2 regions of the Arthrobacter sp. sptzw32 genome follow, and region 1 is predicted to be linked to the other one. Evidence: predicted binding sites of a transcription regulator. Region 1 holds the regulator's gene; the other holds the start of a gene.
The links. Region 1 encodes LexA, which represses DNA repair genes until DNA is damaged. Its sites were predicted from a motif close to TCGAACANNTGTTCGA; they were not measured.

Region 1 (15,543 bases):
ACCAGCCGCACCTCGGGGACGCGGATACGCTCATTGATTCTTGGCTCGCTAATGTTAAAGCTCCTGTGTTGTTGTGGAATCCCGGCAAATAGAGAAGGCCCCCAATTGCCGGAGCAATCGAAGGCCTCAAAGATTGGCTGTGCCTGCCCCAATAAAGGACTGCACAGAGGGTGTCCGGCTGTGCCGGTTCCAATGCCAACCAGTACCCGGCAACCTTGCGTTCCATTAATTCCTTGGAACAGCGGTTGACGCGGGTGGGAGAGAACTCCGCTTGCAAACTGCATGCCATCTTACAGAAAAAATTCCCGCCAACGCAGTGAAGCGCCGGGGGAACCTTGATTGTTGGGAACAATCCCTGAAATAACGACATCCAGTCGGTCTGTGTCAAGCTTACCAGTATGAGCACCCCAGACAGTAATTCATACGTTTTCGAGCCTGCAGACGCCGGTTCCGACGTCTCCCAGCAGATCCGCGACATCTCCGAAGTGCCGGCCATCGAGGTCATCACCACCGCCGCCGTCCACCTGATGAGTGCCGCAGCGGTCAAGCTTGGCCTCGCGGCGGAAGAGAATGCCGCAGAGCTGAAGGACCTGGACGAGGCCCGGAAACTGATCACCGCCCTGGCCGGCCTGGTCACCGCCGCCGCCCCGGAGATCGGTTCCCAGCACGCCGGCCCGTTGCGCGATGGGCTGCGTTCTCTGCAGCTTGCTTTCCGCGAAGAGTCGCTGATTCCTGACGCGCCGGGCAAGGGCCCGGGCGAGAAGTACACCGGCGCGGTCAACTGACGCCGCAGCGCACAACTGAGCAGACCGCGACGGCGGGCCGACCTTTCAAGGTCGGCCCGCCGTCGTCGTCTCCCGTCCAATTCAAAGTCCGCACCGGCGGCGTGGCTTCATCCGGAAGTAAGGTCAGCGCGTGGCCCTGCGGCGCCGCTGAAGGACCATCCCCGCGAGGCACAGCGCCACGCCTGCGGCTCCCACCGCTACGAAGCCGCCGGAGGGCCCTGCCCGGTCGATGAAAACGCCCGCCAGCGGCGCCCCGAGAGCAACGCCGGCCGTGAGTGCGGAGCCATACCAGCCCATCGCCTCGCCGCGCCTCGCCTCATCCACCAGGTCCGCCACTTTCTCTGAGGCAGAGGAGAGGACCGGGGCGCAGAGGAGCCCCGGCAGGATGGCAACCAGCGCAAGCGACCAGGTGTCGTGGGCGAATCCCATGGGAATTGTCAGGGCCGCCATCCCGAGGAGGAGGATCATGGGCGGGACGGGCCGGTGCATGGCGCCGTACACCAGGCCGCCCACCACGGAGGCTGCGCACCAAAACAGGAAAACAATGCCGATTTCGGCCTGGTGGCCGCCTGTTTCGAGGGCGGCGACAATACCGACGTCGGTGCCGCTGAGGACCATTCCCGCCCCGGCGGCAACAGCGAAAAGTGCGGCGACGGTAGCGGTGAACCAGGTGAAGCTGCCGGCCACCCTGTCCTTCAGGCCGGTGCTGCGGGCAGTGCGGGCGGCAGCAGGGGCCAGGTCCGCGGCAGCCTCCTGCAGGTGCGCCGGGGCTGTGGCGATGACGGCCGCCTCGGCGGCGCGCTGCTGGTCCGCCTCGCCGTCCTCCCCGGTGGCACTGCTGCGCGTTGGCGGGTTGAACCACATCAGGAACAGGCCGGCCAGGGAGGTGCAGACGCCCACAATGGTCAGGCCCGCTACGCTGAAGCCGCTGGTGGCCGCGATGGCACCCGCAGCAGGACCGATCATAAAGACCACTTCGGTGGTGATGGCGTCCAATGCAAAGGCGGTGCGGCGCTGTTCGCCTTCGGCCAGCACGCCGAGTGACTGGCGCACCACGCTGAAGATGGGCAAGGTGAGCAGTCCGCCCACGAACACCAGGGGAAGGAGCACCTCATAGGACACGTGCGGCACGATGGACCAGATCACCGTCTCTGATACCACGGAAGGAATCAGTGCCCTGCGCAGGCCCACGGTGTCCACCCTCCGGCCGCGCCACGGAGCACCCAGGGCGATACCGATGGTCATCACGGCAGCGGCCGTACCGGCGGCTGCGTAGCCCTGGCCAAGGGTAAGCACAATATGCAAGGTCAGCAGCACCCCGGCCGCCGAGTGCGGAATACGGGCGATCAGGCCCACCAGCAGCAGCCGCCTGATGGGTTGGACGGCCAGCAACTCCCGGTAGAGAGCGAAATTCACGAAAGGATCCTTCGGTCTGCCGCAGCCGGCCGGGGATCCCCCTCCTGGCAGCAGCTAGTGGACAGCGCGCCGCAGTTTTATTTCGATGGAGTCGACCCGCTCACCAAACAATACATTCCGGGACCACAGGGCCTGCAGTCCGGCCACCAGTTGCTGAACCGCGTCGGCGTCGAGACCCTCTGCCAGGTACAGCACCACCTGCAGCTCAGGCCCGGCGCCGCCGCCGGCAACGATAGCTCCGTCAGCTGTGCGGGCAGCCACTCCCCTGCCTGGCAGGAGTTCCAGGCTCCGTACCGCCGCGAAGCCTCCTGCTGACTGGCGCATCATTGCCGCCAGTTCCGGGTCGGCGTAGGACGGAGTCCAGTCCTGCTGCTGGGCCAGCGCCCACATGGCCGGCCTGCGCACCACGAACGTTACGTCCGCCCCCGGGTCCAGAACCAGGAGTTCAGCGCCTTCGGAGACAGCCGAGAGCGCGGCCCGGGCAGCGTAGACGGCCACCGGCCGGGCTCCGGGATGCCAGGCAGCCAAGGCTGCCGCGGTGGTGAAAGCGGGCATCGCGGTCCTGCCATCGGCCGCTTTGAGCGTAACGAGGGCCATATCTGCCTGCTTGTCGGCCTGCAGGCCGTCCTGCCCCTCCCCTTCTTCGGCAAGCTGGGCAACGATCGGGATGAAGACCCGGGCGGTGGCCAGCGAGGCAATGACTCCTGCTTCGTCCCCGCGCCCTGCCTGCAGGTCCGCGACGGCGGTGAGGTAGCCGGCGTCGGCCGTTCCGTCGTCGTCCTCGAAGTTATGGATCTTGGCTTGGTCTCCCGCCAGGCTCCGTCCCGTCCAGGGCTGTCCGGCGGAATCAGCGGCACCACCGGCTCCTGCCAGTGCGGCGGCGATGTGTCCGGGAAGGTGGCGCTGGGCAGGGGCGCCGGATTCGTTGGTGGCCATGGAGTGACTGGATCGGCTGCCAGGCGCCTAGCGGCGGCCTGCGACGTCGAGTGCTTCGGGCAGCGTGAAGGCGCCGGCGTACAGGGCTTTGCCGACGATGGCACCTTCGACACCCAAGGGAACCAGGGAACGCAGGACCTTGAGGTCATCCAGGCTGGAAATGCCGCCTGACGCCACTACGGGCTTTCCGGTCTTTTCCACCATCTGGCGGAGCAGTTCCACGTTGGGTCCCTGCAGGGTGCCGTCCTTGGTCACGTCGGTGACGACGTACCGCGCGCAGCCTGCCTCTTCGAGCCGGCCCAGGACGTCCCAGAGGTCCCCGCCCTCCTTGGTCCAGCCGCGGCCGGCCAGGGTGGTTCCGCGGACATCGAGTCCGACGGCGATCTTGTCGCCGAAGCGTTCGATGGCCCTGCGGGTCCATTCGGGGTTCTCCAGCGCCGCGGTACCCAGGTTCACGCGGGCGACGCCCAGGTCCAGGGCCGCCTCAAGGGTTTCATCGTCGCGGAGCCCGCCGGAGAGCTCAACATTGATGTCCAGCCGGCCCACAACCTCGCGGAGCAGGTCTGCGTTGGAACCACGGCCGAAGGCCGCGTCCAGGTCAACCAGGTGGACCCATTCCGCTCCCTGCTGCTGCCAGTTCAGCGCCGCCTCCAGCGGTGTACCGTAACTGGTTTCGCTGCCTGCTTCGCCCTGCACCAGCCGGACGGCCTGTCCATTGACGACGTCGACGGCGGGCAGCAGTTCAAGTACCGGCAAATCGATAGCGGAGTTCATCGTGATCCTCATTGTTGGGGGCAGGGGTGTGCGGCGGAGGGTAACCGGCAGCTGGCCGGAGGGCAGCTAGTTTTCCGGCAGCGTGAGCAGGTAGGCGGCCAGCAGCGCCATGCCGGCCAGGACGTAGAACGAGACCTGGGTCCAGAGCGGCTTATGCTGCTGCCGGAAGGACAGGGCGCCGCCCACCAGCAGGCCGGCGAGGCCCATCAGGATAACGGACCACATTCAGGCGCCGCCGGGAGAGGTTTCGCCGGTTTCCTCCGGCTTGCCGGCCACGGAAGGCTTGCGGAGGGCCTCCACCCAGTTGTGCAGCAAACGGGCGCCGGCGTCCCCGGACTTTTCGGGGTGGAACTGGGTAGCGCACAGTGGCCCGTTCTCAACCGCGGCGATGAACGGGGCGCCGTGCTCGGACCAGGTAACGAGGGGTGCGGCCATCCGGGGCTGGACGACGTCGAAATTCCAGTCCTGCACGCCGTAGGAGTGAACGAAGTAGAACCGTTCGTTCTCGACGCCGGCGAAGAGCTTGGACCCGTCGGGCACCTTGACGGTGTTCCAGCCCATGTGCGGGACAACTTCCGCCGGAAGGAGTTCGACCTTCCCGGGCCATTCGCCGATGCCTTCAGCTTCTGTGCCGTGTTCCACGCCGGCTTCGAAGAGCACCTGCAGTCCAACGCAGATGCCCAGGACCGGGCGACCGCCGGCTACCCGCCGGCCGATCAGGCGGATGCCGTCCACGGCCTTAAGTTCACGCATCACGGTTTCGAAAGCACCAACGCCGGGGACAACCAGGCCGTCGGCGTTCAGGACGTCCTCGGGCTTTGAGCTGAGGATCACCTCTGCGCCTGCCCGCTCAAGGGCGCGGACTGCCGAGCGGACGTTTCCGGAGCCGTAGTCCAGCACGGTAACGGTGGGTTTTCCCTCGGGCGACGGCAGCTTCTGCGAAGCCGACGGATCGATGATGGCGCCGTCGCGCAGCACCTGGCCGCTCACAGCGCACCCTTGGTGGAAGGAATGCCCTCAACACGCGGATCGGATTCGACGGCGGCGCGGAGGGCCCGCGCGAACGCCTTGAACTGAGCCTCAACGATGTGGTGCGGGTCCCGGCCGGCAATGACGTTCATGTGGAGGCAGATCCCGGCATGCAGGGTTATCGCCTCAAAGACGTGGCGGGTGAGCGAGCCCGTGAAGTGGCCGCCGATCAGGTGGTACTCCTGGCCTGCCGGCTCACCTCCGTGAACCAGGTAGGGGCGGCCGGACACGTCAACCACCGCGTGGGCCAATGCCTCGTCCAACGGAACGGTGGCTTCGCCGAAGCGGCGGATTCCTGCCTTGTTTCCCAAGGCCGTCCGGAGCACCTCTCCGAACGTGATGGCGACGTCTTCCACCGTGTGGTGGACATCGATGTGGATGTCTCCCGTGGCTTTCACGGTCAGGTCGATCAGCGAGTGCTTGCAGAGCGCCGTCAGCATGTGGTCGTAGAAGGGCACCGACGTATCAATGTCCGAGATGCCCGTGCCGTCCAGGTTGATCTCCACGAGCACGGAGGATTCACTCGTGGCACGCTCCATGCGTGCGGTCCGGGCCGCATTGGCTCCTGTGGAACTCATGGTCAAGTGTCCTTTGGGAAGAAGGAGTGGTTCAGGGCGTCCAGCGCCGCTGCTTCAAGTCTAGGCCGGAAGCTTTGGCTGGCCGGTAAGGATACCTTCCAGGGAAGTAAGGAAGGCTGTGGTTTCCGTCTCAGTACCTGCTGTCACCCGCAGATGGCCGGGGATGCCGACGTCGCGGATCAGGACGCCCGCATCGAGCAGTTCCTGCCAGACCTGGTGGGGATTCTCCAGCCCGCCGAAGAAAACAAAATTGGAATCGGAGGCCGCCGGCTTGAGGCCCAACCGCGTCAGTCCGGCCACAATACGGTCGCGCTGCTTTTTGATGTCTTCAACATCGGCCAGCAGCGCCTCGCGGTGCTGGAGGGCCGCGAGGGCAGTTGCCTGGGTTACAGCCGACAGGTGGTACGGCAGGCGCACCAGCCTCAGTGCGTCGGCAACTTCCGGAGCCGCGGCCATGTAGCCCAGGCGCGCTCCGGCGAGGGCGAAGGCCTTGCTCATGGTCCGTGAAACGATCAGCCGCTCCCGGCCCGGCAGCAGGGTCAGGGCGCTCGGCGTCCCGTCGTGTGCGAACTCGTGGTACGCCTCGTCCACGATGACGATGGTCTGGCTGGCGTGCCCGGCCTCGTAGACGGCCTCCACCACATCGAGCCCCAAACCTGTTCCCGTAGGGTTGTTCGGCGAGCAGAGGAAAACAATGCTGGGCTGCAGCTCCTTCACTTGGAGTGCTGCGGATTCTGCACTGAGGCCGTAGCCGTCAGCGCGCTGGCCCACGATGTATTCCGTGTCCGTGCCACTGGCAAGCAAGGGGTACATGGAGTACGTGGGCGGGAAGCCCAGCGCGGTGCGGCCGGGACCACCGAAAGCCTGGAGAATCTGCTGGAGTACTTCGTTGGAGCCGTTGGCCGCCCAGACATTCGACTCGTCCAGGCCATGCCCCAAGTATTCCGCCAGAGCCTTGCGCAGCTCCGTGAACTCGCGGTCCGGGTAACGGTGGAGGCCTGCGGCCGCGTCCGTAACGGCGGCGGTGATGGCGGCCCGTACGTTCTCAGGGACACCATGGGTGTTCTCGTTGACGTTGAGGAGGATAGGGACGTCCAGCTGGGGTGCACCGTAGGGGGTAAGCCCACGAAGGTTGCTGCGGAGGGGTAACCGGTTGAGGCGCTCTAGCTGGTCATTCACCTGAACAGTTTAGTGCCAGCCCGGGGAGCCGGAAAATGTGACGGCTTCCCGTTCGCGCTGAGCCGGCCTTCACGACGGGCCATCAACGTCCTGTCCGCGTTGGCCTCCAGCAGCCGGCGGGTGAGCGGCACCTACCGGGTGGGGACGTACAACTGCTGCCCCGGGAAGACCGCGCCGCCGGTCAGGTTGTTCAGTTGGACGATGTCAGCCACGACGTCACGCGCATCCCGCTCCGGGGCAACGCTCCCGGCGATAGCCCACAAGGATTCCCCTGCCTGGACGGTAACGGTAACGGCAGGGGTAACGGACAGGTCAGCCGCCGAATCGGAGGCCTTTGCCGGCGAGTTGAAGAATCCGGCCAGGGAAAGCAGCAGGGCCGCGAGCAGGACCAGGGGAATGCCGATCAGGACGATCTTCCCGCGGCGCGTCAGGCGCAGGGGCGGCAGGGGCACAGGCCCCTCCTCCGGCCTGGGCTCAGGCCCGGACAAGTAGTGCACTGAAAATGAATCCCGCGAAGCAGATGTAGCTGACATGACTTAGCCCTCCTGGACCGTACTGTGCTGCCCGATATTCCCCTCCGAAGCCGCCGCCTTGGCGGCCCTTGCCGCCTGTTTTCGAATGGCTTCGACCGGAGTAGAACAAATGTTCGAACTTTGCTCCCTCTGTTTTAGCACTTATCAACGAACATTGTCGAGACTCGCTAGAACAGATGTTTGAAAAAGCAATGTGGCTGGCCTAGTTTTGAGAGAAAGAACAACCACTCTGAAAGTTGATCAGCAGGGTCTGACAATTCCGGCGTGAACTTCAGGTCCGGGCCACAGGAGTCCGGGGCAACCGAAAGGCATTGGCGAATATGGCAGCAGCAGCCGCCGGGGGCAGGGCAACCTCCCAACCGAAGAAGACCGCCAAGGGCCTGACGCCGCGGCAGAAAAGGATCCTCGAGACCATCCAGCGCTCGGTCAATGACAACGGGTATCCGCCGTCCATGCGCGAGATCGGTGACACCGTGGGCCTGGCAAGCCTGTCCAGCGTCACGCACCAGCTTTCGCAGCTGGAAAAGCTTGGCTACCTGCGGCGCGATCCCAAGCGGCCGCGCGCCATGGAAGTGTTGATGCCCCTTACCCTCGACGGTGGTTCATCCAAGCAGGCGGCGGAGCCTGCCCCTTCCCTTCAGGGGGCCGGCACCGTCACCGTTCTTCCCACCGCCATGGACACAGCCATGGTCCCCCTTGTGGGCAGGATTGCTGCCGGTGGTCCCATCCTGGCTGACCAGCAGGTGGAGGACGTCCTGCCGCTCCCCCGCCAGCTCGTGGGCCAGGGGGAACTGTTTATGCTCAAGGTGGCCGGTGATTCCATGGTGGACGCTGCCATCTGCGACGGCGACTGGGTGGTGGTCCGCCGCCAGGCAGATGCGGCCAATGGAGATATTGTTGCTGCCCTGCTTGACGACGAAGCCACTGTTAAGACTTTCCGTCAGCGCGACGGCCACACCTGGCTGCTCCCCCAGAACACCCAGTACGAGCCCATCCTTGGCGACCACGCCACCATCATGGGCAAGGTAGTGTCGGTGCTCCGCTCGCTTTAAACGGCCCCGGAGTTCGAACACACCTGTGCCTCCAGCTATGAGCGCCCCGGCCCGTCAGCCGGGGCGCTCAAATCTTTTCCTTGGCCAGCCTCTCCAGCGCCGCCATGGCTGTTTTCCTGTCCGTAGTGGACCAGAACGGCGGCAGGGCACCGCGGAGGAATCCGGCGTAGCGTTCCGTGGCCAGCCTGGAATCAAGCACCGCCACCACGCCTTTATCCCCGGTTGACCGGATCAGCCGTCCCGCGCCCTGTGCGAGCCGGATGGCGGCGTGGGTGGCCGAAACTGACATGAAGCCGTTGCCTCCCGCCTGCGCAACTGCCCGGGACCGGGCTGTCATCAGGGGATCATCGGGCCGGGGGAAGGGAATCCGGTCGATGACCACCAGTCGGCAGGAGCCCCCCGGAACGTCCACGCCCTGCCACAGGGACATCGTGCCGAACAGGCAGGTGTCAGGTTCGTCCGCGAACTGCTTCACCAGGGCCGTCATGGTGGAGTCGCCTTGGCACAGGATGGTCATTCCCAGCTTGGGCCGCAGCGCATCGGCCGCTTCTTCTGCCGCCCGCCGGGAGGAAAACAGGCACAGCGCCCCGCCGTTTGATGCCCTGATCAGGGCCTCAAGTTCGGCCAGCGCTTCCGGGGATGCTCCGCGGCCGGGCTTGGGCAGGTGACCTGCCACGTACAGGATTCCCTGCCTGGAATAGTCAAAGGGCGATCCCACATCAACGCCCGTCCAGCTGGGCGCCCCCTCTCCCACAAGCCCCAGCCCGCCGGCGGCGGGCTCAAAGGCTGAACCGATTGCCAGGGTGGCGGAAGTCAGCACCACAGTGTGGTTCGCGAACAGGCCCTCGCGCAGCCGCCCTGCCACGGACAGCGGCGCAATATTGATCAGCGCGGGAGCTGTTTCGTCGGGCTGGGAGTACCCCTGCTGGGGGTCAAAGGAACTGGCGCGGGAAAACCAGACCACTTCCCGGTTCTCCCGGGCGGCGAGGAGACGTTCACACAGTTCCAGGATGAGCATCAGCCGGGAGCGCGCCAGTTGCCTCCCGCCGTCGGCAGTGGTGCTGCTGTCCCCCTTGGAGTCGGAAAGTGCGGCGCGGCAGGCTTCACGCAACTGGTCCACGCAGTCCAGCTGCTCATCGTTGAGGCCATTGGTAAGCAGTCCATTGGGAACTCCGGCAAGGGCGGCTTCAAGGTTGGCGGCAGCCGCACTAAGGGCATCCACGGTAATGGCCGTATGCTTGCGCGCTCCCGCAGCTGCGGTATGGACCATGGCCACCGAGAGCTGCCCCGAAACGGCGCCGGTAACCCTGTCCTGGAGTTCGTGTGCCTCGTCAACCACAACGACGTCGTATTCGGGCAGCACCGCGAGGCCTTCGAAGGCACTGACGGCGAGCATGGCGTGGTTGGTGACCACGACGTCGGCTTCGGCGGCGTCCTGGCGTGCGAGTTCGCTGAAGCATTCTGCTGCCATGGGGCACTTCTGGGCGCCCAGGCACTCCATCGAGGTCACCGAGACCTGCCGCCAGGCCCGGTCAGTGACACCGGGCAGGAGCTCATCACGGTCTCCCGTAGTGGTCTTCTCCGCCCATTCCCGCAAGCGGACCACTTCCTTGCCCAGCTGGGAAGCGGGACCGCCCACAGCTGCAGCAAAGTGCGGGACACTGGTGTCCTCGCCGAGCGCAAACAGCTGGCCCTCTGCAGGTTCCTCGGAGGGAAACCCGCCTTCGAGCTTGTGCCGGCAGACGTAGTTGGACCGTCCCTTGACCAGCGCCACCTTCACCGGCCGGTCCAGCGCCGGCGTGATGGTTTTCAGGAGCCGGGGAATGTCCCTGCCCACAATCTGGGTCTGCAGGGCAAGCGTCGCCGTAGAGACCAGGGCGGGCTTGTCGCTCTCGAGGGCATGGGCAATGAGCGGTATCAGGTACGCCAGTGACTTGCCCGTACCCGTCCCGGCCTGGACCAGCAGGTGGTCGCCCGTTTCAATCGCGCGTGCCACCTGCCGGGCCATCTCATGTTGCCCACTGCGGCTTTGCCCGCCCATGCCGGCAACGGCACGGTCAAGCAGGTCAATGACAAACTGCTCGCCGGCCGTGCCTGTGGCTTCGTCAGCCACGAGGTCAGTCATTGCTGACGAATGATTCCAGTTCAGCCGCGAGGCCCTCCCGGACTTTAACTACTGCCCGGGTACCGGCTTCATCGTGGTCAACACTGATGATCTCTGCGTCTGACTCGTGCAGCTTGCTGACCAGGTCCCCGCGGTCGTAGGGAATGAGCAGCTCGAGCTTGACGGACGGGCGCGGAATCGACTCGCTGATCGCCTTCAGGAGTTCGGGGATGCCCTCTCCTGTCCGGGCCGAAACCACAACGTGGCGCGGCTCGCGCTGCTTCAGCCGTTCCACCACAAAGGGATCTGCGGCGTCGGCCTTGTTGAGGACGATGATCTCCGGGACCTTGCGTGCGTCCACTTCGCTGAAGACCTTGCGGACGGCGGCAATCTGGCCCTCGGGGTCCGGGTGCGAGACGTCAACGACGTGAAGGATCAGGTCCGAGTCCGCAACCTCCTCGAGGGTGGAGCGGAACGCCTCCACCAGCTGGGTGGGCAGGGAGCGGACAAATCCGACGGTGTCCGCCAGCGTGTAGCCCAGCCCGTCGGCAGTTTCGGCTTTGCGCACCGTGGGGTCCAGCGTGGCGAACAGTGCGTTCTCCACGAGCACCCCGGCGTCCGTGAGGCGGTTCAGCAGTGAGGACTTGCCGGCGTTGGTGTACCCGGCAATGGCCACCGAGGGCACTTCATTACGACGGCGGTTGGCCCGTTTCGTCTCCCGGGCGGGCTTCATCGCGGCGATCTCGCGCCGGAGCTTGGCCATGCGGGTGCGGATCCTTCGGCGGTCCAGCTCGATCTTCGTCTCACCGGGACCACGAGAACCCATACCCGCCGCTGCGCCGCCCACCTGGCCACCGGCCTGGCGGGACATCGATTCGCCCCAGCCGCGAAGGCGGGGCAGGAGGTACTCGAGCTGCGCGAGCTCCACCTGCGCCTTGCCTTCCCGGCTCTTGGCGTGCTGGGCGAAAATGTCCAGGATCAGCCCGGTCCGGTCAATCACCTTGACCTTGACGATGTCTTCAAGGCCACGGCGCTGGGACGGGGCCAACTCGGCATCAACCACAACGGTGTCGGCGCCGGTGGACATCACGATGTCCTTCAGTTCAAGTGCTTTGCCCGAGCCCAGGAACGTACCCGGATCGGGCTTGTCACGGCGCTGCACGAGGCCGTCCAAGACCTCGGAACCGGCTGTTTCGGCGAGGGCGGCCAGCTCGCGCAGCGAGTTCTCCGCGTCTGCAAGGGTTCCCTCGGACCAGATGCCGGCGAGGACGACGCGTTCCAGGCGGAGCTGCCGGTATTCGACTTCGGTGACATCTTCCAGTTCCGTGGAAAGGCCTGCCGTGCGCCGAAGGGCGCGGCGTTCCTCGAGGTCCTGCTGGTCGCCGTCGTACGTCGTGTGTTCTTCGTCCAGGCGGGATATGGCCTGGGCCTTGCCCAGTACAGGCCTTCCGTCGCCGCGGCCTGAATCACCTGGCGTGCTGACGGCTTTCGCCGGTACGTCCTTGGAAAGAATCCGGTCGATCACGGCCTGGATTTCCTCAGGGCTCATGTCCTGGGCGGCTGGATCGGATCCGGTGTTGGGCTGGCTGGTCATGGTCTCCTTTGAAGATTCGGCAGTTCCAGAATAGTGCCGATTGTTGGTGCTTGGGGAAGTATTCGCGCTGGGCTGACGGCCTGCGGTCATGCAGTTCTCCTGGTTCGTTTTCGCCGGCCGGAAAAAAGCGGACGGCAGTGGCGGCCACATTCCAAGGGAAGTGGCGAAAATGAGGGAGCCGGAGAATCGGCGAGGGAGACAGCGGGAAGCTGACCTTCGAATCGTGTCCGGCGGCCGGAACATACGCCTGCGCGTGGTCCGGTGCACTGTGCGGAAGGATAATTACCTGCGTCGCTGTGGGACAAGGCTGCGGGACGGGCAAGGCCCGTGCCGGCTACTCGAAGATCAGGAACATGGTTTCAACCCTAGCAGAGCAGCAAAGCGCAGGGTTTCACTTTACGCTGCAAGGGGAACTACTCTGGCGAGTTATGGAGTCCGCACACTATTTCAGCGCATCCCCCGCCGGCCCGTTCACGCGGAAACCCCTAACGGTTGAACTTGCAGGGGAAACGCGCCGGCTGCAGACCTCCTCAGGCATTTTCAGCCCGGATGGAATCGACAAGGGAACCGCCGTGCTCCTGGCCGAAGTTCCGGCGCCCGCTGCTGCCGGGAACCTGCTGGACATCGGCTGCGGATGGGGTCCGGTTGCGCTCACCATGGCGCTGCGTGCACCGCAGGCAAGGGTTTACGCCGTGGATGTCAATGAACGGTGCATCACGCTCACCAATGAGAACGCCGCGGCGCTGGGACTGACCAATGTGGTGGCGAGCACTCCCGAAGCTGTGGATCCGGAGCTGCGTTTCGACACCATCTGGTCGAACCCGCCGATCAGGATCGGCAAGGACGAACTGCACTCGCTCCTGAAGCTGTGGCTGCCGCGCCTGGCGCCGGGGGGAACGGCGTGGCTGGTGGTGCAGAAGAACCTGGGCTCGGATTCGCTTCAGCGTTGGCTGGCGGCAGAACTGGATGAATCCTTCAGCGTAAGCCGGGAATCGACGTCCAAGTCCTTCCGGATCCTGAAGGTCAGGAAAGCGTCCCAGTTGCCACAATAACGGCGGGCCCGCTCAGCTCGACGTGTTCGTGTCCCCCCGGCCCGGCAAAGAATTTGACGCCCACCACGCCTCCTGGAACGTGCACCTCCCAGGTGTCAGGGGCCTCGGCTCCTGCCCAGTGCCGGATAGCCACGGCTGCGGCGCAGGCTCCCGTTCCGCATGACTGGGTCTCCCCCACACCGCGTTCGTGCACGCGCATTGTGACTGACCCGACGCCGTCATGCACCAATGGTTCGGAGGGAACCACAAACTCCACATTGGTGCCGTTGACCGGTACCGGATCAACCACGGGTGCGGTAAAGAGGCGGGTGCCGGCGAGTTCCGATAGTTCTGCCAGGGCAACCACGGTGTGGGGGTTGCCCATACTGACTGACAAGGCGGGACGGGGAACTTCCAGTCCTTCTGCTGTGACCAGTGAATCCATCGCCTTGGCGGTGGCCTCGCCCGGAAAGATGAACTCCCAAGGGCCCATGTCCACGGCGTAGTCCTCACCTGTCCGAATCACCGTCTTTGCCCCGCCGCGGGTGCCAATGGTGAGCGCCCCGCCGTCGGGCAGGTCAACCAGACCCTCGGTGCGCAGGAAGTGGACGAAGACCCGAACGCCGTTGCCGCACATTTCCGACAGTGATCCGTCACCGTTGCGGTAATCCATAAACCACTCTGCCTCGGGCGTCACGGCCAGCAACTCGCGCCCCTCGGGCAGGAAGCGTGACGGGACGGCGCGAATGAGCCCGTCTCCGCCGATACCGCGGTGGCGGTCGCACAAGGCCGCCACCTGCTCGGCGGCAATGGTATGCCTGCCCTCCTGATCGGCCACCAGGACGAAATCGTTGCCGGTGCCGTGCCCCTTCGAGAAGCGGAGCCCACCCAGGGTGCTGTAAGCGTGCGCAGTGGTGGCGGCAAGGGTTGCGTTCATGGTTTCAAGGGTACCGGCCGGAAAGAGCAGGCCTGAACGCGTGTGTGGATGCCTACCGGCTGAGTGCTGCTGCTTCGGAGAGCAGGTGCGGATCCTGCCAGTCCAACCACTTAACCCTGGGATCGGCACGGAACCAGGTCAACTGCCGGCGGGCGAACTGGCGGGTTGCCACGATAGTCTCCTCCGCGGCTTCGGGGACCGTCGATTGACCGTCGATGACCCTCAGGAATTGGGAGTATCCCAGGGCCCGGGGCGCTGTTTTGCCCTCCCGGAGCCCTTGCTTCTCCAACCGTTCCACTTCGGCGAGCAGGCCGTTCTCCACCATCCGGTGAACCCGGAGGGCGAGCCGCTCGCGGAGCTGGTCGCGGTCGACGGTGAGGCCTATCTGGACCGCGGGCTGGAAGTACTCGCGCCGGGGCATGAAGGAACTGAACGGCCGGCCGGTGAGTTGATGGACCTCCAGGGCGCGGATGATGCGTCTGTCGTCTGCGAGCCTGCCTGCGGACACTGGGTCGACTTTTTCAAGCCGGGCCAGCATCGCCCCGGCGCCCCGGACCGCCAGCTCATCCTCAAGCTGCTTCCGCAGCCGCGGGTCTGTCCCCGGGAACTCAAGGATGTCGAGGGCAGCCCGCACGTACAGGCCGGAGCCGCCGGCGAGGATGGCGCGCTTGCCGCGTGCGTGGATGTCCGCGACAACGTCACGCGCCTGCTGCTGGAACCTGGACACGCTGGCTTCGTCGGTGACGTCCAGGATGTCCAGGAGGTGATGCGGCACTCCCCTGCGTTCAGCAGGCGTGATTTTCGCTGTGCCGATGTCCATGCCGCGGTAGAACTGCATGGCGTCGGCGTTGATGACTTCGCCGTCCAGCTCGAGGGCGAGGCCTACGGCGAGGTCGGACTTACCCGAACCCGTAGGACCGACGACGGCGATGACCGGCGGGGAGCCCACGGATCAGCCCGTGCGTACAGGCAGCGAAGGCATCCCGAGGGATACGCCGGCGCGGCCGTTGGCGGCACCCGGTGCGGGTGCGCCGCAAGAGTCTGCCTGGGACCTGTCCCACGCGTCGCCGGCGCGGGAGCGGCGCAGGCTGTAATCCTCGAGGGTGGGGTCGGCGACGAGGTGGAAGGAAGCGGCCTCGGTGATGGTGACGGTGACAAGATCGCCCGGGCGGGGGGCAGGGGCGCCATCCGGTACAGAGAAATGCACCAGCCGCTGATCCTGGGACCGTCCGGACAGCCGGTGGGTTTCTCCGGCTTTGCGCCCCGACTGGGCGGTGACCATAACCTCTACGCGGCGGCCAAGCTGTTTCCGGTTCTCCTCAGCGGCGATCCGGTCCTGCAACGCGGTGAGCCGCTCGAAGCGCTCCTGCACGATGGCCTTCGGCAACTGGTCCGGCAGGTCCGCGGCAGGTGTTCCGGGGCGCTTGGAGTACTGGAAAGTGAAGGCGGTGGCGAACCGGGACTGTTCCACCACATTCAGGGTGGCCTGGAAATCCTCTTCCGTCTCGCCGGGAAATCCGACGATGATGTCCGTGGAGATGGCTGCATGGGGAATTTTTTCCCGGACCTTGTCGAGGATGCCGAGGAACTTCGTG
Region 2 (15,543 bases), on a different contig from region 1:
GGGTGTTTGCGGATGGTGGCGCTGATGATCGCCGCGATGGTGCACATGGCCGCCGCGCCGAACCAGGCGTAGGTGTATTGGCCGGTGGCGTCCCTGATGGCTCCGGCCCCCAGTGCTGCCGCGGCCGCTCCAAGCTGGTGCGCGGCGAACACCCAGCCGAACACAACGCTGCCGTCCGCGCCGAAGGTTTCGCGGCAGATGGCGGCGGTGGGCGGAACGGTGGCCACCCAGTCAAGGCCGTAGATCACCACAAAAACGATCATGCTGGGCTGGACTTCGGCGCTCAGGAGCAGGGGAAGCACCAGCAGGCCGATCCCGCGGAACTGGTAGTACAAGGCAAGCAGGATCCGCGGGTTGTGCCGGTCCGTCAGCCAGCCGGAGGCGATAGTGCCCACAATATCGAAGACCCCGACGACGGCGAGCAGGCCGGCGGCGGTGGTTTCCGCCATGCCGTGGTCGTGTGCGGAGGGGATAAAGTGGGTGCCGATCAGGCCGTTGGTGGTGGCGCCGCAGATTGCGAACCCTGCCACGAGCGCCCAAAAGGTCCGGACCTTGCTGGCACGTTGAAGCACCTGCAGCGCCCTGACCGCGGCGTTGTCGCGGGTCCTGTCTGCCGGTGCCGGCGCTTGCGCGGAGGCCCCGGCGGCGGGCGGAGCGGCCCCGTACGGCAGCACGCCGGCATCGGCCGGTGAGTTTTTGAGGAACTTCAGCACCAGCGGGACCACCGCCAGGGCGCCGGCGGCGATCAGCAGCGACGCCTGCCGCCAGCCCGGGTCCTGGGCCAGCATGGCGATGAACGGCAGGAAGACCAGCTGTCCCGCAGCGCTGCCTGCGGTGAGGATGCCGATCACCAGCCCGCGGCTTTTGACGAACCAGGTGTTGGCGATTGTGGCGGCGAAGACCAGTGCCATGGAGCCGGTGCCGAGCCCGATTAGCAGGCCCCAGGTCAGCAGGATCTGCCAGGACTGGTTCACCAGCACGGTGAGGGCGCTTCCCAGACCGATCAGCACCAGTGCCGTTGCCGTGACTTTCCGGATGCCGAAGCGTTCCATCAGCGCAGCGGCAAAGGGTGCCGTGAGTCCGAAGAGAACCAGGTTGATGCTGACCGCCCCGGACAGAGCTGTGGTGGACCAGCCAAACTCCTGCTGGAGCGGCACCATGAGGACACCGGGCGCGGCGCGGAAGCCGGCGGCACCCACCAGGGCGAGGAAGGCGACGGCGGCAACAATCCACGCGGGATGGAAGCGGCGCCCGGGCCACCCCTCCGGCCGGGCTGCGGGCGCTTCCTGTTCATCGGGCACTGCTGCTTCATCGGGGACAGTGCTCACGCCGCGGCTCCTTTCCGGGGTGCAGCGGTGGAAAGCGCGATGGGACGTTCCGACCTCGCCTGGCTGTGCCAGCTCGTGCTGGCCGCCGTCAGCCGCTCACCGCATTCGGTGCAGGTATCGGCTGAGCCGGTCCTTTTGCCGCAGGTTGAGTGAATGACAAAGAGGTGGGCCTTGTCCGAGGGTGCGGCCAGATGCTTTTCTGCCCAGAGCGTCAGCGCATTCAGGACCGGGAGGGCGTCCTCGCCCATGGGGGTGAGGACGTATTCCTGGCGTGTGCGCCCGCCGTCGTCGTACGGCCTTTTCGCCAGCAGCCCTGCCGCGGTCAAGCCTGCCAGGCGCTTGGTGAGCACAGAGTCCGCCACCTTCAGCCGCGACCTGATGGCGTCGAAGCGGCCGTTGCCGAAGAAAAGCTCCCGGAGGACAAGGATGGCCCAGGGGTCGCCCAGGATGTCAACGCCGCGGGCGATGCTGCAGTTTTGCCCGGACCAGTCGGATCGAAGTGCCATGGCAAAACCGTAGCTGGCTTTCTTAAAGATAGCCAGCATCCCGCCGAAGACCCCCTAAGGAAGTGAGGTGAAGGCCTGTTCCAGGTCCGCGATCAGGTCCTCCACGTCCTCAATCCCGCAGGACAGGCGGAGCAGGTTGACCGGAACCGCCAGTTCGGTGCCCTTGACCGAGGCATGGGTCATTTCGGACGGGTAGTTCATCAGCGATTCAATGCCGCCCAAGGACTCCGCGAGCATGAACACTTTGGTGGATTCAGCCACCTTGCGCGCGGCCGCCTCGCCGCCCTTGAACTGTACGGACACCATGCCGCCGAACTGCCGCATCTGTTTCTTCGCCAGCTCGTGCCCAGGGTGGCCGGGCAAGCCCGGATACAGGACGGCTTCCACTTCAGGCCGTTCCAGCAGCCATTCGGCCACCGCCTGTCCGTTCAGGCTGTGCCGGTCCATCCGCACGCCCAGAGTCTTCAGGCCGCGGGTGGTGAGGAAAGCATCCATGGGGCCGGAAACTGCCCCGACGGCGAACTGGACGAAGCCGATCTTCTCGGCCAGTTCGGCATCCTTGACCACCACGGCGCCGCCCACCACGTCGGAGTGCCCGCCGATGTACTTGGTGGTGGAGTGAACGACGACGTCGGCACCCAGGGCGAGCGGGGTCTGCAGGTAGGGGGATGCAAAGGTGTTGTCGACGACCAGGAGGGCCCCGGCGTCGTGCGCGATCCCGGCGAGCGCGGCGATGTCGGTGATCTTCATCAGCGGGTTGGACGGTGTCTCCACCCACAGGAGCCGGGTGTTATTGGCGGCGACAGCCTGCCGCACGGTGTCCAGGTTCGCCATATCCACCGGGGTGTTGCCGATTCCCCAGGGACCCAGCACACGGCTGATGAGCCGGTAGGTTCCGCCGTAGGCATCGTTGCCGAGCACAATGTGATCGCCCGGCCGGGTCAAAGCGCGGATCAGCCCGTCTTCCGCCGCGAGGCCCGAGCCGAAGCTGTAGGCGTGGGTGCCCAGTTCCAGCGCGGCCAGCTGCTCCTGCAGGGCGTCGCGGGTGGGGTTGCCCCCGCGGCCGTACTCATACCCGTCCCGGAGTCCCCCGATGCCGTCCTGCGCATAGGTGGTGGCGAAATGCACGGGAGGCACCACCGCGCCGGTGCGCGGCTCGAAATCCTGCCCCGCATGCACAGCGCGGGTATTAAAACCTTGGTTCTGGGAGGCGGACATGATGCTCCTTTTGTTGGGGGAAGCAGGTCAGTTGCTGAGGTAGGCCAGAAGGTCGTGGCGGGTGAGGATGCCCACCGGCGCACCGACGAACGTGACCATGACGGTGTCCACGTCCGAGAGCAGCTCGCGGGCGGCCGAGATGGTTTCGAGTGAACCGATGACAGGCAGTTTGGGGCCCATGTGCTCGGAGATCTTGTCCGTCAGCCTGGCTTCCCCGCGGAAGAGCTTGGCGGTCAGGGTGCGTTCGTCCACCGCGCCCAGGACCTCGCCCATCACCACCGGCGGTTCCTGCGACAGCACCGGGATGTGGCTGACCCCGAACTCGTTCATGACGTTGATGACATCGCGGACGGACTCGTTGGGGTGGATGTGTACCAGGTCCGGCAGTTCGCCGTTCTTGGAACTGATGACCTCGCCCACGGACGTCTCCTCACCGCCGGACAGGAAGCCGTAGGAACGCATCCACTGGTCGTTGAAGATTTTCGCCAGGTAGCCGCGGCCTGAGTCGGGAAGGATGACGACGACGACGGCGGACTCCGGCAGGTCCCGTGCCGCCTGCAGCGCGGCCACCACAGCCATGCCTGAGGATCCGCCCACCAGCAGGCCTTCCTCGCGGGCAAGCCGGCGCGTCATGGCGAACGAGTCGGCGTCGGAGACGGCGATGACCTGGTCCGGGATGGACTTGTCATAGTTCGCCGGCCACATGTCCTCCCCCACACCTTCAACGAAGTAGGGGCGTCCGGTGCCGCCGGAGTAGACCGAACCCTCGGGGTCGGCACCGATGATCCGGACCAGCCCGCCGTCGGACTCCGGCCGGTCAGCCGAGACCTCCTTGAGGTAGCGGCCCGCACCGGTGATGGTTCCGCCGGTACCGGCGCCGATAACGCAGTGGGTGACCAGGCCGTCCGTATCCCGCCAGATCTCCGGCCCGGTGGTCTGGTAGTGACTGCCGGGGGCGGCGGGGTTGGAGAACTGGTCCGGCTTGTACGCGCCAGGTGTCTCCCGGACCAGCCGGTCCGAGACACCGTAGTAGCTTTGCGGGCTGTCCGGCGGGACGGCAGTGGGTGTCACCACCACTTCGGCTCCGTAGGCCTGCAGGACGGCACGCTTGTCCTCGCCCACCTTGTCCGGCACCACAAAAATGCACTTGTAGCCTTTTTGCTGTGCAACCAGCGCCAAGCCCACGCCGGTGTTGCCGGACGTGGGCTCAACAATGGTTCCGCCAGGCTGCAGCTTGCCCTCCCGCTCGGCGTCTTCAATCATCTTGGCCGCGATGCGGTCCTTGATGGATCCGCCGGGGTTCAGGTACTCCAGCTTGACCAGGACTGTGGCTTTGATGCCCTCAGTAACGTGGTTGAGCTTGATGAGCGGGGTGTTGCCGATGAGGTCCAGGATGGACTGGGCGTACTTCATGAGTACAAAGCTACCGCTTCCACAGGCCCTGTCCCCTACCCGGCAGCCTGCGCCTGCTGGTCCGCGGGAAGGTTTTCCCAAAGGCCCATGACGTTGCCTTCGGTGTCCTTGAAGTATGCGAAGGAGCCCATGCCCGGGATGGTTTCCTTCGGCCTTACCACCGCGCCGCCCAGAGACTCCACCGTCTTCAAGGTGGCCTCAATGTCCTCCACGTCCACGGTAATGACGGGACTGGACAGGTCAGCCTCCCGCGCCATCATGCCGCCGTTGATCGCCCCCGCTTCCGTGGGTTGTCCGGTGAACTCGTCCATGGGCGTGGTGACCACCATGTTGTAATCCATGCCCGGGACGGGGTCGATCCGCCAGCCGAGGGCCTCCTTGTAGAAGCTTCTGGCCCGCTCCTGATCATCCGCGGGAATTTCGAAGTGCACGACTCCACCCATCGTTTCCTCCTGGTTTTTCGAGCTTCCGGATGCAGTGTTTTCCGCACCACAGGCAGGATTCTAGTCTCCGGATGCGTGCTGGATAAGGGCCCGGAACGTCCGACGCCGTTCCAGCCCTGCGGGTGTTTTGTCACCCCGTCGTGGGACGATTGCTGCATGACAATCGCAGAGGCACCCCCGCGGCTGGCGGCCGCGGCGGACGCCTCGCTCCGGTGGTATCCGGGTGGCCCCTATGACCTGGCGCGGACTCTCAGCCCGCTCCTGCGCGGCAACAGCGATCCATCCTTCAGTGTCCAGGGCAGCGTTATCTGGAATGCCTTCACCACGGAAGAGGGCCCGGCCACCGTGAGGTTCAGCGGGGCGGGCAGCGCCGGGCTGGAGCACCGGGTGGACGTGCAGGCGTGGGGTCCGGGCGCCGGCGCAGCCCTGGCGTCTGTCCCGCGGCTCCTGGGGGCGGAGGACGACTGGCAGGGATTTGACGAGCCGTCATTCCACGCCACACTTCCCCGCATGGTGCGGGAAGCGCGGCGGCACAGCCTGGCCCTGCGGCTCCCATCCACCGGGCGGATGGTGGACCAGCTCGTGCCGATCATCCTGGAACAAAAAGTGACAGTAATTGAGGCACGCCGGGCCTACCGGTACCTGATACACCGATACGGCTCCCCCGCTCCCACGGCCGGATCGCTGGCTCCTGCCGGGCTCCTGCTGGCACCCACCGCCACCCAATGGCTGCAGGTGCCGAGCTGGGAGTGGCACCGGGCCGGAGTAGGGCCGCAGCGCTCTGCGACCGTGATGCGGGCGCTCCGCTCCGCCGTCGCGCTTGAACGGCTGGCAGCGCTGCCTGCGCTGGAAGCGGCGGCGAAGTTGCAGACCATCCCCGGCATCGGCATCTGGACGGCGGCGGAGGTGGTGCAGCGCACCCACGGCTGCCCTGACTCCATCTCGGTGGGCGACTACCACCTCGCCGCCTATGTAGGGGCCGCGTTGACGGGACGGCGGACGGACGACGCCGGCATGCTCCGCCTCCTCGCCCCGTGGCACGGGCACCGCCAGCGCGTGGTGCGGATGATCCAGAGCAGCGGCTTCCGCAAACCCACCTTCGGACCCAGGATGACCATTCAGGACCACCGCCGGCACTGATCCGGCCAGGACGAACGGCTGATACCGGCAGGAGAATCGATTAGTGGCGCAACAGTCCGGCGGGCCTGCGTCAACAGTAAAGGGCACGCGGGCAGGGGCCGGTATGGTGAAATCCATGAGTTCACCTATTGACCTGCAGGCAACGTTCATCCCCAATGACGGCGAGTTTTACCGTGTGAAGCTGGCTCTGGAAATCGCCATCGACGAGGTGGTGAACGAGCCGGGCTGCATCCGCTACGAGCTTACTGAAGCAACGGAGGAAAAACTGGTCCTCACCGAACAGTGGGCGTCGGAGGAGGACCTGGCCAAGCACTCCAACGGCATCGCGGTGCAGGACCTGAACGAGTCCCTGAGCGCGCTCCTGGCCGAGCCCGTCAAGCTGGAACGCCTCTAACTTCTTCTAAACGCGGTTAAAGCGAAGCGGCGCCCTCCTCGTGGAGGGCGCCGCTTCTACGTTTTGGGGGATGTTTACGCTTCCGGAATCTGCGTACCGTCCTGGGGGCCGGCCGCGGCAGCGGCTTCCTCCCGCTGGCGGGCTACATGGGCATGGACCTCGTCCATGTCCAGCGCCTTGACGGCGTCAACCACCTGTTCCAGCTGCTGTGCGTTCAGGGCTCCGGGCTGTGAGAACACCAGCACCTTCTCGCGGAAAGCCATCAGGGTGGGGATTGAGGAAATGCCTGCCTCGGCGGCGAGCTGCTGCTCCGCTTCCGTGTCCACCTTCGTGAAGAGGACGTCCGGGTGCTTCTCGGAGACGGCGGAGTACGTGGGCCCAAACTGCTTGCAGGGGCCGCACCATTCTGCCCAGAAGTCCACCAGGACAATGTCATTGCCCTCGATAATTGACGCGAACTGTTCACCTGTGATGTCAACGGTAGCCATGAGTCAACGGTACGCGCGGCCGCCCGGGATGTCGCGGCGGCGGCCGTTTGTTCGCTCCCCGCGTCATTGGGAATAACCTGGCCTGCACAGCGGACCCGGGGAAACCTTGGAGCTCTTGCCCGGGAGGGCTAGCCCCAAACGTGCGGCGCAGGCCTCCGGCTTCCCGGCAGTGCGCTGGAAGCGCGCCACTCGTGTACCCAATTCGGAAGCACCAGGTCCGACGGCGGGCCGCCGAACTCCCGCAGGATCTCCTCCTGGCTGACCGGCCTGCCCTTGTGGACCAGGCGGGTGGCGATGTGGGCACGGGCGTAGATCTCACCGTCGGCTACCATGCGCTGCTCGAAGTAGATGGCCTTGGCGTCCAGGCCGATGATGCGTGTTTCGATGGTGTACTGCTGCCACAGCTGAAGGGACTTCCGGAAGGCGATGGTTTCTGCCGCCACCACCGGGCCCCACCCGCGGCGGCGCATCCGCTTCCACACTCCGCTTCGCGCCATCAGGTCAAACCGGCCCAGGTCCAGCAGGGAAAGATACATTCCGTTGTTGACGTGCAGGGCGATGTCGATGTCGGTGGGCAGCACCCTGAGCGGAAGCGAGGAACTGTCCCAAACCGTCAGCGGCGGGCGGCGGGAAGAGGTGAAGAGCAGCAGGAGGGTTCGCAGAAGCAGGTGCATTCGATCATGTTACCTACGGGTAATGTCGGGCGGGATCAAGCACGAAGACGCCCGGCCCGACCCACGTAGGATTTCCTGCATGACCCAACATCGCTACCGGGACCTCGCGGACTGGCCGCTCACGGTGACGGCGCTCATCTTCCTGGCGGCGTATGCATGGCAGGTGCTGGGCCGCATCGAAGGCAGTAGCGCCTTCTGGCTTGAGGCTGTCATGTGGGCGACCTGGGGTATCTTTGCCGTGGACTACTTAGTTAACCTGTGGCTGGCGGATGACCGGGGCAGCTGGTTTCTCCGGAACCTGCATGAACTGCTTATTGTGGTGCTGCCGTTCTTCCGGCCGCTGCGCCTGCTCCGGCTGGTGACGCTGCTGTCCGTATTGCACCGCACGCTCGGGGACACGCTGCGGGGACGCGTGGTCACGTATGTGGCAGGGTCTGCGGCGATGCTGGTGTTTGTGGGCGCACTCGCCGTCCTTGACGTGGAACAGACTGTCCCGGATGCCAGGATCACTACCTTTGGAGACGCGTTGTGGTGGGCCATGACCACCATCACCACCGTGGGCTACGGGGACATGTACCCCGTGACACCGATTGGGCGGATGGTCGCAGCCGCCCTCATGATGAGCGGAATTGCCGTCCTGGGTGTGGTGACGGCCTCCATCGCGTCCTGGCTGGTCCAGCGTGTGGAGGACACTGCTGAGGCCGTGGCCGATGCTGAGGCGCCGGTCCGGGCGGAGCTGGCAGAACTCGTGGCGGAACTGGCTGCGCTTCGCCGGGAAGTCGCTGCGCTGAAGGACCAGCCCAGCCGCTAGCACAGGCTGATGCCCGGTAAGTGGGCGGAATCAGACTGAGTATCCGGGGCTGAACGCCCGAGTACCCGGCAAGGATATTCGGGTAATTCCTACTGGTGCCCGCAGGATGCACACTTCCTAGACTCGGGAATCCTAGGACCGAACATGTGCTGGCCTGTTCACCGGGTGGCTTCCGGATGGCAGTGCCTCCTCGCGGAGCTTCCGTATCTTCTGGGTATGCGGACACTCCATCTTGTGCCGACGGCGGCCAGCCTGGAAGGGGACCGCCCCGGCGCATCACACGCGCTCCGTCCCGCCTTCGCTTCGTGCGCCTGCAGCTGCCTGGCTGGACCGAACCCCGATGGGCTATCCCATGAACCAGCCGAAGTTTCAAACCTCCGAACCACCAGGACGCAGTTTCGCCACAAACGCTTTCCGCTCCGGCGTGACGGCTGCCCCGCCCACCGTCATGAACAGGCTGTGGGCCGGGATGGCCGCTGCCGCCGTAGTGGCGGCGGTGGGAGTCGGTGCGCTCGCTGCCCCGGCCACGTCACTGCTGCAGGACTCGACGGCGGCTGCCCCCGTTGCCGGGACGCCGGAACCGGCCGCCCGCGTTGACGCGGCTGGCCAGGCTGCGGCCGAAGGCGATTCCTCCGGGACCTCTTCCGGCGACGGGCAGGAGCAGCCGGCCGTGCCCGCGGCCGCACCTGCGGCGGTGCCCCCTGCAATGGAAGCGCAGGCGTCACCTCCTGTTCCGCCCGCTGTCGCCCCCGCGCCAGCCCCTGAGCCGCCAGATCAGACGTTGATTCTTTCCGGTCCAGCCCCTGCCACACCCGAGGGGGCAGCCGCCGTGGCCAGCGCTCCGGCACCGGCCGTGGCGCCAGCACCCGTTGCTCCTGTTCCGGTGGTTCCGGCTGCTCCGGCAATCCGAACCATTTACGTGGCCGGCGCCGGCGGGCAATCCATGGTGGACGCCTGCATCGGCCCCATCCACTACACCCCGAACGACGGCTACTCGCTTTTCATCACCGAACACGACTTCTGCGGGGGCTGGGCGCGCTTCTCCGGAATTGGGGTGGGTGAGACGGTAGAGATCCCGGGCTACGGAACCTACACAGCAACCGCGAGGGGCCAGGTACCAAACCCGGGAACCACCAATGACGTCATCGCAGTGTTCGGTGGTTTCCCGCGGGCCATCCTGCAGACCTGCATTCCGGGGACCAGCCAGATGCTCCTGATCGCACTGAACTAGCCGGGGTGAACCAGCCGGTTGGAAACTGGGCGGCGTCATGGCCTTTCCGCGGCTGTTACTTGTCTGGGCTGCGGCAGGGGCGCATGCATGGACATAAAGTAACGCCACGAATCGAACTCCGTGGCGTTGGTTCTGCGGGACATTCCCTCAGGGAAGCAGGGCTAGGCGTTCATCCGTTTGCGCTCCGAGATGTGCTCCACGAGCTCACCCACACGCTGTTCGGAGTAGTTGCGGGCGATGTCTCCCTGGCTGATGATGCCCACCAACTTGTGGTCCGCGATAACCGGAAGCCGCCGGACCTGGTACTTTTCCATCATTTCGATGGCGGCATCAACATTCGCGTCGGCATCCACCCAGTAGGGCCGGCCAGTGGCCAGGTCACGGGCCATCATTTCGCGGGGATCGCGCCCGGCGGCTACGCACTTGAGCACGATGTCCCGGTCGGTGATCATGCCCCTCAGCTTGCCGTCATCACCGCAGATCGGCAACGACCCGCAGTCCAGATCCAGCATCATGCGGGCGGCGTCGGCGAGGGTCTGGTTTTCCTTAATACACTGTGCGTCCGTCGTCATGAATTCACGTACGGCACTCATTGGTCCTCCTTTATCGATTTCCTAATCGACGCAGGGCATCGGGCGCATGCGCCGATGCTGTCAGCCTACGCCCGGGGATGGCCCGTGTCGACGGCGGTCGGCTGGTTGTAAAGGCGTGGATGCAGACTCTTTGCGGGACACGAAAAAGCCTCCGGAACCTGGGGTTCCGGAGGCTTTTCCTTGGGTGGCAGATGAGGGATTCGAACCCCCGTAGGCGTTGCCAGCTGATTTACAGTCAGCCCCCTTTGGCCGCTCGGGTAATCTGCCGAACTTCAAAAGAAGATCACCCCCGGCTGCAGTCCGTGAAACGTCCGTTTCCGGGCCGTTCCGCTTCCAGTAACCGCGGGCAAGACAACTTTACAGAACTTCCGCCGAAGAATCGAATCGGCGCACCACGGCCAAAAAAGCGCGGTTTTAGCGGGTCCATCCTCGAGGTATGGCGGTGGCCGGACGCGTCAGGCTTCACCCAGAATCCGCCCGGCCAGGCGGGCCTCGAACTTCACCGCCTGCTCCTCGGTGATCTGGTTCAGCTGGACGGCGCGGAGAAGGTCCTCTCTGACACCCTCCATCCGGGATGCGGCGTCCGCCACAGGGCTGAAGATAATGGAGGCTGCCACCGCCGCTGCCGCCACGGACGTTGCTGCGGTGGCCACGGCGCCGGCCGCCGCCGAGCTGGTTCGTGTGACATATTGCGCGGCCTTGCGGTGCATCGTGTTCCTTTCGTGCAGCTTTCCAACCCTTTCAACTGTGCCCGGGCCCCCTTCGTTCCCCCGGGGCGTGCGCTGGGAGGGAACTGTGAATACCGCACCCCCAGCGGGAGCATCCGTATTACGCTTGAATCCAGCCCACCCGGCCCCGTCCGCCGACGGGGCTCCCACCAGTGCAAGGAGAGTCATGGCAGGCGAGTCAACGTTCGACGTCGTAAGCAAAGTGGACAAGCAGGAAGTGGCCAACGCCCTTAACCAGGCACAAAAGGAACTGGCCCAGCGCTACGACTTCAAGGGTGTAGGCGCTGAGGTGGATTTCAGCGGCGAAAAGATCCTCATGAAGGCCAATTCTGAGGAGCGCGTCCTGGCGGTACTGGATGTGCTGCAGTCGAAGCTGATCCGGCGCGGCATCTCCCTGAAGTCGCTGGACACCGGGGAGCCCTACGCCTCCGGCAAGGAGTTCCGCCTTGAGGCTTCCATTAAGGAAGGTATTGCCCAGGACCTGGCGAAGAAGATCAACAAGCTGATCCGTGACGAAGCCCCCAAGTCCGTGAAGTCCCAGATCCAGGGCGACGAACTGCGTGTGACGTCCAAGTCCCGCGATGACCTGCAGGCCACCATGGCGCTGCTGAAGGACTTTGACGAGGCCGACCTGCAGTTCGTTAACTTCCGCAGCTAGCCGCGCTGTCGTTTCCGACGCGCAAAGTACAGCCGCTTCACCAAGAGGCCGGCGCACCCTGAATACGGGCTGCGCCGGCCTCTTTGCGCACCGGGAGGAAGGTTAGCTGAGCCTTATTGTGAGATGTTCATAATAAGTGCTTGAATGGTGTCATGACGGAGAACTTCGACGGCCACGAGGCCTGGGCCAACGCCCTGCGCGCCCATGGCCGCAGGGTGACAAAGCAGCGGCTGGCCGTCCTCGCCGCCGTCGAACGCCACCCGCACTCCCCTGCCGAAAGCATTCTTTCTGCTGCCCGCGCTGAGCTCCCTGAACTGACGGCACAGTCCGTATACGTGGTGCTGGGAGACCTGACGGACCTGCACATGCTTCGCAGGTTCGAACCCCCGCACTCACCCGCGCTCTATGAAACCCGCGTGGGCGACAACCACCACCACGCCATCTGCATCAGCTGCGGCCGCGTGGAGGACGTTGACTGCGCAGTGGGCCACGCTCCCTGCCTCACACCGCACTGGGACGAGAACGCCAAGCCGATGACCATCCAGATCGCCGATGTCATGTACCAGGGCATCTGCCAGGACTGCCAGCAGTCCCAACAACTTCCTTCCAATCGTTTGTCACAAGAAACACAGAAATAGGAGAACAATGACTGCCATTTCAACAACCCAGTCAGGTGCACCCGTAACGTCCGACGCTCACTCGAAGTCGACTGGCGCCGACGGTGCGATCATCCTGACTGACCACTACCTGGTGGAAAAGCTCGCCCAGTTCAACCGCGAGCGGGTTCCGGAGCGCGTAGTGCACGCCAAGGGCGGCGGTGCATTCGGTACGTTCAAGACCACCGAGGACGTGTCCAAGTACACGAAGGCAGCCTTCCTCCAGCCCGGCGCCGAAACCGAGATGCTGATCCGCTTCTCCTCCGTCGCCGGCGAAAACGGCTCCCCGGACACCTGGCGTGATCCCCGCGGTTTCGCCGTGAAGTTCTACACCACCGAGGGCAACTACGACCTCGTGGGCAACAACACCCCGGTGTTCTTCATCCGCGACGGCATCAAGTTCCCGGACTTCATCCACTCCCAGAAGCGCCTTCCGGGTACCCACCTGCGCGACGCCGACATGCAGTGGGACTTCTGGACCCTGTCCCCCGAATCCGCACACCAGGTCACCTGGCTCATGGGCGACCGCGGCCTGCCCGCCTCCTGGCGTGAGATGCAGGGCTACGGCTCCCACACCTACCAGTGGATCAATGCCGAGGGCGAGCGTTTCTGGGTCAAGTACCACTTCAAGTCCAACCAGGGCGTGAACTCCATGAGCAGCGAGCAGGCAGAGCAGCTGGCCGGCTCGGACGCGGACTTCTACATCCGCGACCTGTCCGAAAACATCGAAGCCGGGAACTTCCCGTCCTGGGACCTGCACGTGCAGGTCATGCCGTACGAGGACGCCAAGACCTACCGCTTCAACCCGTTCGACCTGACCAAGGTGTGGCCGCACGGCGACTACCCGCTGATCAAGGTGGGCACCATGGAGCTGAACCGGAACCCGGAGAACTACTTCGCGCAAATCGAGCAGGCCACCTTCGCGCCGTCGAACTTCGTGCCGGGCATTGCGGCTTCCCCGGACAAGATGCTGCAGGCCCGCATCTTCTCCTACGCTGACGCGCACCGCTACCGCGTGGGCACCAACCACGCCCAGATCCCGGTGAACCAGCCGAAGAACCAGGTCAACAACTACAGCCAGGACGGCGCCGGGCGTTACCACTTCAACGCCCCGTCCGTCCCGGTTTACGCCCCCAACTCGGTGGGCGGACCGGCTGCAGTTGAGCCGCAGAACCCGGCAGGCGGCTGGGAGAACGACGGCGAGCTGACCCTTGCCGCGCACTCCCTCCACACCGAGGACAGCGACTTCATCCAGGCCGGCACGCTGTACCGCGAGGTGTACGACGAAGCCAGCAAGGCCCGCTTCCTGGAGACCATCACCGGTGCCGTGGGCGGCGTCAAGAGCCCCGGCATCAAGGAGCGCGCCATCCAGTACTGGACCAACGTTGACGCCGAACTCGGCGCCAAGCTGCGCGCCAACCTCGGCGCCATTGCTGTCGCGTCGGCTCCGTCCTCCGATGCAGAGGCTGCCAACAAGATCGGCTGATCCAGCTGCCTGTTGAGCTTTTTCAAGACCACCCCGTCACGGTTTCCGTGGCGGGGTGGTCTTCTGGCTTTTTTCCATAAATCCGGTGCTTTCCACATAGCCGCCCGAGCCGTGGCCACCACTGGCAGCCCTCCCTAGGATCGACGCATGACAACTTTCCAGGGCATACCTGCCGGCGCCTTCGAGTTCTACAAAGAGCTTCAGGACAACAACAACCGCGAGTGGTGGCTGGAGCACAAGGACAGGTACCAGGAGCTGGTCCGGGAACCGCTCACGCTCCTCCTCGCGGAGCTGGAGCCCCGGTTTGGCCCCGGCCGGGTTTTCCGGGCCAGCAGGGACGTCCGCTTCTCCCAGGACAAGTCGCCGTACAAAACTGCACAGGGTGCTTTTGCATCCAGTCAGGAAGGGATGGGCTACTACCTCCGAATCAGCGCGGACGGGCTCCTGGCGGGCGGAGGCTACCACTCCCACACGCCCGCGCAACTGGCGAGATACCGGAACTCTGTGGATGCGTCAGGAACGGGCGAAGCACTCCGGCACATTGTGGATGCCGTCAGTGCTGCCGGTTTTGTGGTGGAAGGAGAACGGCTCAAAACCGTACCGCGCGGGTATCCCCGGGACCATCCCCGGGGCGCGCTGCTCAAGCAAAAGTCGCTAGCGGCAAGCGTGAACCTCGGACAGCCTGCCTGGCTGGAGACACCGGAAGCAGTGCAGGAAATTGGAGCGTTGTGGGATGAGCTGCGGCCGTTGGTGGAATGGGTGGGCCGGTACGCCGCGCCCTAAGCTTTCACATGGTGCTGGCCAGTTCCACGTTGTAGGAACGGATCCGGACCACCCGCCCGTCCACGAAGTCATAGATGTCGCAGGACGCCACCCGGCTGACGCTGCCATCGCCTGAGACATAGCTCGCGACGCTGTCCACCACCACACTCGATGAAGCCTCTATCACCCTGAACGTGTCGAAGGTGGTCTGGACGCCCCTGAGATCCCGTGCCAGGGATGTGCAGACGTCCATAACGGCGGGCTTTCCGGTAAGGGCTTCACCGCCCACAAGCTCCCAGATGATGTCGTTGTCCAGCTGGGGCACGGCATCTTCGAACCGATGGCTCGAAAAAGCCCTGGCTACCGCTTCCATCGCCACCTGCATACCGCCCACTCCCTTAGTGCCCCCTTGGCCGACCTTCGGTCCACTCATTGAACTCCAAAGTCTCTCCGGCTGCACGTGTAATTCCGGCTTCTGCAAAACGAAAACCGCCCGCTGTCCAAAGATCAGCGGGCGGTTCTGCATTCAGGCAAGCAGTTCGGAGGGTGTCAGGCGCGGGTCAGTTCGTCCTCGTCGTTCCTGCCGGCAGCAACGGAAGCACCATTGACGGCGGTATTCGCTTCCTGGAACCGCTCGTTCAGCCGGGAGTGGCGCTGGCCGTAGGCGAAGTAGATGGCCAAACCGATAGCCAGCCAGATGGCAAAGAAGATCCAGGTCTCCACGGCCAGGTTGGTCATCAGGTAGAGGCACAGCAGGGCGGAAACAATCGGCAGGACCTTGCCGAAGGGGACGCGGAAAGCCGGCTTCAGGTCCGGGCGCTTCTTGCGCAGCACGAGGATGCCAAGGCTCACCACCACAAAGGCGGACAGCGTACCGATGTTGATCATTTCCTCCAGCAGGTCCACATTGGTCAGGCCTGCTACCAGCGCAACAGCGGCGCCGCAGATGATCTGGAGACGCACCGGCGTTGAACGCTTCTCGCTGGTCCTGGACAGTGCACGCGGCAGGAGGCC

Region 2: AC5RVN_RS00510 (LysM peptidoglycan-binding domain-containing protein) is a predicted target of LexA. The motif match lies at 8,554-8,569, and genes of this name have one in related genera.

The regions. Positions count from the first base shown of each region.
Region 1 is NZ_JBNHEZ010000003.1:26,432-41,974, forward strand. Features, by position in the region: gene infC (translation initiation factor IF-3) at 1-11, opposite strand, end outside; gene AC5RVN_RS06655 (DUF1844 domain-containing protein) at 399-785, shown strand; gene AC5RVN_RS06660 (MFS transporter) at 909-2,201, opposite strand; gene AC5RVN_RS06665 (SseB family protein) at 2,256-3,137, opposite strand; gene priA (bifunctional 1-(5-phosphoribosyl)-5-((5-phosphoribosylamino)methylideneamino)imidazole-4-carboxamide isomerase/phosphoribosylanthranilate isomerase PriA) at 3,165-3,911, opposite strand; gene AC5RVN_RS06675 (hypothetical protein) at 3,978-4,136, opposite strand; gene hisH (imidazole glycerol phosphate synthase subunit HisH) at 4,137-4,901, opposite strand; gene hisB (imidazoleglycerol-phosphate dehydratase HisB) at 4,898-5,518, opposite strand; gene AC5RVN_RS06690 (histidinol-phosphate transaminase) at 5,579-6,697, opposite strand; gene AC5RVN_RS06695 (LysM peptidoglycan-binding domain-containing protein) at 6,829-7,230, opposite strand; gene lexA (transcriptional repressor LexA) at 7,551-8,282, shown strand; gene AC5RVN_RS06705 (ATP-dependent DNA helicase) at 8,350-10,407, opposite strand; gene hflX (GTPase HflX) at 10,400-11,980, opposite strand; gene AC5RVN_RS06715 (class I SAM-dependent methyltransferase) at 12,409-13,032, shown strand; gene dapF (diaminopimelate epimerase) at 13,004-13,948, opposite strand; gene miaA (tRNA (adenosine(37)-N6)-dimethylallyltransferase MiaA) at 14,001-14,897, opposite strand; gene miaB (tRNA (N6-isopentenyl adenosine(37)-C2)-methylthiotransferase MiaB) at 14,901-15,543, opposite strand, start outside.
Region 2 is NZ_JBNHEZ010000001.1:106,495-122,037, reverse strand. Features, by position in the region: gene AC5RVN_RS00560 (MFS transporter) at 1-1,328, opposite strand, end outside; gene AC5RVN_RS00555 (winged helix-turn-helix transcriptional regulator) at 1,325-1,834, opposite strand; gene AC5RVN_RS00550 (cystathionine gamma-synthase) at 1,889-3,052, opposite strand; gene AC5RVN_RS00545 (cystathionine beta-synthase) at 3,080-4,465, opposite strand; gene AC5RVN_RS00540 (VOC family protein) at 4,501-4,908, opposite strand; gene AC5RVN_RS00535 (DNA-3-methyladenine glycosylase family protein) at 5,065-6,048, shown strand; gene AC5RVN_RS00530 (putative quinol monooxygenase) at 6,164-6,442, shown strand; gene AC5RVN_RS00525 (thioredoxin family protein) at 6,517-6,930, opposite strand; gene AC5RVN_RS00520 (acyl-CoA thioesterase) at 7,059-7,604, opposite strand; gene AC5RVN_RS00515 (potassium channel family protein) at 7,684-8,415, shown strand; gene AC5RVN_RS00510 (LysM peptidoglycan-binding domain-containing protein) at 8,768-9,646, shown strand; gene AC5RVN_RS00505 (CBS domain-containing protein) at 9,808-10,239, opposite strand; tRNA gene AC5RVN_RS00500 (tRNA-Tyr) at 10,425-10,506, opposite strand; gene AC5RVN_RS00495 (hypothetical protein) at 10,695-10,949, opposite strand; gene AC5RVN_RS00490 (YajQ family cyclic di-GMP-binding protein) at 11,134-11,625, shown strand; gene AC5RVN_RS00485 (Fur family transcriptional regulator) at 11,778-12,263, shown strand; gene AC5RVN_RS00480 (catalase) at 12,271-13,767, shown strand; gene AC5RVN_RS00475 (DUF2461 domain-containing protein) at 13,915-14,550, shown strand; gene AC5RVN_RS00470 (nuclear transport factor 2 family protein) at 14,555-14,914, opposite strand; gene AC5RVN_RS00465 (amino acid permease) at 15,079-15,543, opposite strand, start outside.